2 regions of the Kocuria himachalensis genome follow, and region 1 is predicted to be linked to the other one. Evidence: riboswitches for the same ligand, from Rfam matches in the RefSeq annotation. Region 1 holds a riboswitch; the other holds the start of a gene.
The links. A riboswitch is a leader RNA that binds a small molecule or an ion and turns the genes downstream of it on or off. The one in region 1 is predicted to bind S-adenosylmethionine.
Positions count from the first base shown of each region.

Region 2: it holds a riboswitch for S-adenosylmethionine, as region 1 does, so the genes downstream of both, ACYVM4_RS11150 (hypothetical protein) here and ACYVM4_RS09650 (MetQ/NlpA family ABC transporter substrate-binding protein) in region 1, are expected to answer to the same signal.

Region 1 covers NZ_BAAGPL010000015.1:83,825-86,018, forward strand. Annotated here, with positions in the region: gene ACYVM4_RS09650 (MetQ/NlpA family ABC transporter substrate-binding protein) at 1-823, opposite strand, end outside; SAM riboswitch class IV at 932-1,050, opposite strand; gene dxr (1-deoxy-D-xylulose-5-phosphate reductoisomerase) at 1,087-2,194, opposite strand, start outside.
Region 2 covers NZ_BAAGPL010000016.1:69,928-72,121, reverse strand. Annotated here, with positions in the region: gene cspE (transcription antiterminator/RNA stability regulator CspE) at 1-86, shown strand, start outside; gene ACYVM4_RS11155 (hypothetical protein) at 294-590, opposite strand; SAM riboswitch class IV at 1,009-1,134, shown strand; gene ACYVM4_RS11150 (hypothetical protein) at 1,148-1,375, shown strand; gene ACYVM4_RS11145 (PIN domain-containing protein) at 1,399-1,770, shown strand; gene ACYVM4_RS11140 (glycosyltransferase family 4 protein) at 1,774-2,194, opposite strand, start outside.

The sequences.
Region 1 (2,194 bases):
GCGGAACGTCCTTCGACACCGCGGTGTTCTTGGTCTCCGCCTGCTCGGCCGCCAGCACGGCGTCCGTGTGGAACAGGTCGGCGACCTGGTGGAGGGTCTCGTCGTCCTTGTTCGCGCCGGTGGCCGCGAAGAAGTTCACGTAGGGCAGGGCGTTCTCGTTGTCCTCGCCGTCCGAGAAGAGCGCCGTGTTGGGGTCGATGTCCGCCCGGGCCAGGAAGGTGTTGTTCACCACCGCGCCGGCGGTGGAGCTCAGGGACAGGACGGTCTGCTCGGCCGAGACCGGGGTGACCTTCACCTTCGACTTCTCGGCGTCGACGTCCAGCTCGGACGGCGCCGTGGTGTCGGAGGTGAACTCGACGAGACCGGCGGACTTGAGCAGGAGCAGGGCGCGGGCCAGGTTGATCGCGTCGTTGGGGACGGCGATCTCGTCGCCCTCCTTGATCTGCTGCAGGGACTCGTAGCGCTCCGAGTAGAGGCCCAGGGGGTAGATCGAGGTGGAACCGATGGGGACGATGTCCTCGCCCGAGTTGTTCCGGTAGTCGGCCAGGAACGCACCGTGCTGGAACCAGTTCATGTCCAGGTCACCGCTGGTGAGGGCGGCGTTCGGCTGGTTGTAGTCGGTGAACTCCACCAGCTCGACCTCGATCCCCGCCGCCTCCGCCTCCTCGAGGAAGGCCTCGTGGACCTGGGTGCGGCCGTCGGTGCCGATCTTGATCACGCCGTCGTCGTAGGGTGCGGCGGCCTGGTCGGATCCTCCGCAGGCGGAGAGGGTCAGGCTGAGGGTGGTGGCCAGTGCGAGGAGGGTGAGGCGCTGCGATCGCATGTCGAGCCTTTCCATGGGTCCAGGAAGTCGGATGTCGGCGCCAGGGCCCGAGGGTCCGGCGGCGTCCACGGTTGCGGGCGTCGTCGCGCCGGTGGGCGCGGAGCGGTCGAACCGTACTTGCCGCCGGCTGCGTCGTCGCGCCGTGGCCGGATGGTCACCTGGGGCACCCCACTACGGGAGAGGGTTGCCGCCCAGCTAGCCAGAGCTTCGCGCTGGGACTCGTCATCCGCCGGGAATCGTAGCACGGACCGCGGCCCGCTCCGTCAGCCGGCGATCACCTCGCGGGCCCGCCGGCGGGCCCAGCGCTCGGCCGCCATCACGGCCTCGAGCTCCAGCGGGCCGCCGTCGTCGTGCTCGCCCAGCACCGCCTCGACCGTGTCCACGATGGCGGTGAACCGGATCCGGCCGTCGTGGAAGGCGTGCACCGCCTCCTCGTTGGCCGCGTTGAACACGGCGGGGAAGGTCCCGCCCCGCTCCCCCGCCGCCTTGATGAGCTCGACGGCCGGGAACGCCACCGGGTCGAGGGGCTCGAAGGTCCACTCCGCGGCGCGCGTCCAGTCGCACGGCCGGGCGGCGCCGGGCACCCGGTGGGGCCAGGCCAGGCCGAGGGCGATGGGCAGGCGCATGTCCGGGGGCGAGGCCTGGGCGAGGGTGGAGCCGTCCACGAACTGGACCATGGAGTGCACGACCGACTGGGGGTGCACCACCACGTCGATGCGCTCGAGGGGGACGTCGAAGAGCAGGTGGGCCTCGAGCACCTCGAGGGCCTTGTTCACCATGGACGCCGAGTTCGTCGTCACCATCAGGCCCATGTCCCAGGTCGGGTGGCGCAGCGCGTCCTGCGGCGTGACCGATTCCAGCTCCGCGCGGGACCGGCCGCGGAACGGTCCGCCGGAGGCCGTCAGCACGAGCCGGTCGACCTCTCCGGCGGTGCCGCCGCGCAGCGCCTGCGCGAGTGCCGAGTGCTCGGAGTCCACGGGGATCAGGGCGTCCGGGTCCCCGGTGGCCGCGGCGGCGGCCTTCACGAGGGCGCCGCCGGCGATCAGCGACTCCTTGTTCGCCAGCGCGAGCTTGTGCCCGGCCCGCAGCGCCGCCAGCGTGGGCGCGAGCCCGATGGAGCCGGTGATGCCGTTGAGCACGAGGTCCGCGCCGGGATGTGCGGCGGCCGCGGACGCCGCGCCGGGCCCGTGCTCGATGTCCGGGCGGTAGCCCGCCGCCCCGGCGGGCGCGGCCCGCTCCGCGATCAGCCGTGCCAGCCGGGCGGCGTCCTGACCGGTGCCGCTGGTCGCCACGACCGCGGCGCGGGTCTCGACGGCCTGGTCGGCGAGCAGCTCGAGGTGGCGTGCTCCGGCGGCGAGGGCGACCACGGTG
Region 2 (2,194 bases), on a different contig from region 1:
CGCTGAACGAGAACGACCGCGTCGAGTTCGAGACCCAGGACGGCCCCAAGGGCCCCCAGGCCGCGAACATCAACGTCATCTCCTAAGGATCGCCGCGGGCCTCGGCCCGCTGATCCTCCAGAACCGTCGTCGGGCTCCGCCCGGCGGCGGTTCTGTCGTCGTACCCCCCCCGGTCACCCGGCACCTGGGGGCAGGACACTCCGCACCGTGGGACGTGCTCGCGCGGTTCCGCCCCCGCACGGCGGAGGGCGCAGCCCGACGGGCTGCGGCCTCCGCCGTGTCCTCTCCGCCGGTTAGGCCGACATCGGGAGGGATGAGGGGTGGAGCTTGAAGAACGGGTGCCGTCCGGTCGCCGCGAGGGTTCCGGGAACGAGGAGCTGACGGTACTTGGCGCACCATTGCGCGGTTCCCTCCGTGTGCTCCGCCGCGGCGGCGAGGTCGTCGGCCTCAGGGCTCAAGTACTCCTGCACGTCCCCGTCGGTCGACGTGAGCCGGACGAGGTGCAGATCGGGGAGGGCGGTGACGGTCACGTCGATCCACTCCTCGCGCTGGTCGGTGGTGATGGCTGTTCTTTCTTCGGACATGGTCATGTTTTCTCCTGACGTTCTTGCAGGCATCCGATGGCGTTGCCCGCCGCTTCGTCATCCGATCCACCCGGGAACATCGGGTTGGCGCGCAACGGGTCGGAGCCCCTCCATGGACCCGTCGGGGATCGTCGATCTCCGGTCGAGCACGTGGACGCCGCATCTCGAGAAGCAGGTTCAGGCTACCCCGCGGCTCCGACACCACGACAGGCGGGTCGTGAGTTGTGTCACCGGAACGTAATGCTCGGGGCCGTCGCCGGCGCCGTCCCCGGTTGCTCGAAGCCCATTCCAGCGCATCGATGTGTCGTCGAGGTGTCGGAGCGGTGACACCCCGGGGAAGACCGGTGCACAGGAGGATGGCCCCGGAACCCGCCGGGACGCCGCACGCCGATGCGGTCCCGCCGGTGTGGTTCAATGGAGGAAGCTTCAAGAGACCCGGTCGGCAAGCTCCGACTTGACCGGGCACCAACCCCATGTTCACGGGTGGTTCGGATGACGAAGCGGCTCGCATCGCCGCAGCAGCGGTACCCGGTGCGAGCAAGAGCGCACGAAGGATCCCGGTCATGTCCGACCCCCGCCACCCTGCCGTCGCCCGTGCGGGCGCCTCCGAGACCTCCCCGAGCGTCCCGGCGCCGAGGGACTCCGTCCGGAACGACCCGACGCCGGGCGTCCCGGCGATCAGCGCCTCCGCCATGAGCCTCGAGGACTACGCCCGCGCGGTGCAGGTCCGCACCGAGTTCGTGGACTTCCTGCTGGCTCCGGCCCGCGGGGAGCTCGCCGCCGCGGCCTGAGGCCCGTCGCCGTGGACCTCCTCTTGGACCGTTCCGTGCTGCTGGGGGTGCGCACCCCGGAGCGCTGCCCCGAGCTGGCCGAGGTCCTGCGCCGGCACGGTCACCGGCGGCTCTTCCTCCCGGCCACCGCGCTCGCCGAGCTGCTCGCCGAACGGCCGGACGAGATGCTGTGGGCGGAGCAGCTTGAGCTGCGCTTCCCGGGCCAGGTGCTGCCGGTGGACGCCGCCGTGGCCCGGGCGTGGGGCGCGCTGGGCGCGTCAGGGGAGGCCGACCCGCTCGCGGGGCTCACCGCGGCCACGGCCCTGGTGCACGGGCTGACCGTGCTGACCGCGGAGCCCGGGCGGTACGCCGGTACCGGGGCCTCCGTGCTGGACGTGTCCCCCGCGCGGCGGTAGCCCTCAGGCGGTCCGGCGGTGGCGTCCGCCGCGCCCCTGCCCCGAGAGCGCCACCGCACTCTCGTAGTGCTCGAGCAGCTGCCCGACCAGCACGTCCCACGTCCGGCCCTGGACCGCGGCGTGCGCCGCGACGCCGAACGCGGCTCGCTTCGCCTCGTCGCCCAGGAGGTCGGTCACGTGCCCGCGCAGCGCCCCGAGGTCGCCCGGGGGATAGAGCCAGCCGGTGCGGGACCGGTCCACGAGGTCGAGGGGCCCGCCCCGGCCGGTCGCGACGACCGGCACCCCGGAGGCCATGGCCTCCTGGATCGTCTGGCAGAACGTCTCGAACTCGCCGGGATGGACGAACACGTCGAAGGAGGCCATGATGCGCGCGAGGTCCGCGCCGCTGCGGCGGCCGGTGAAGTGGGCCTGCGGCAGCCGGCGG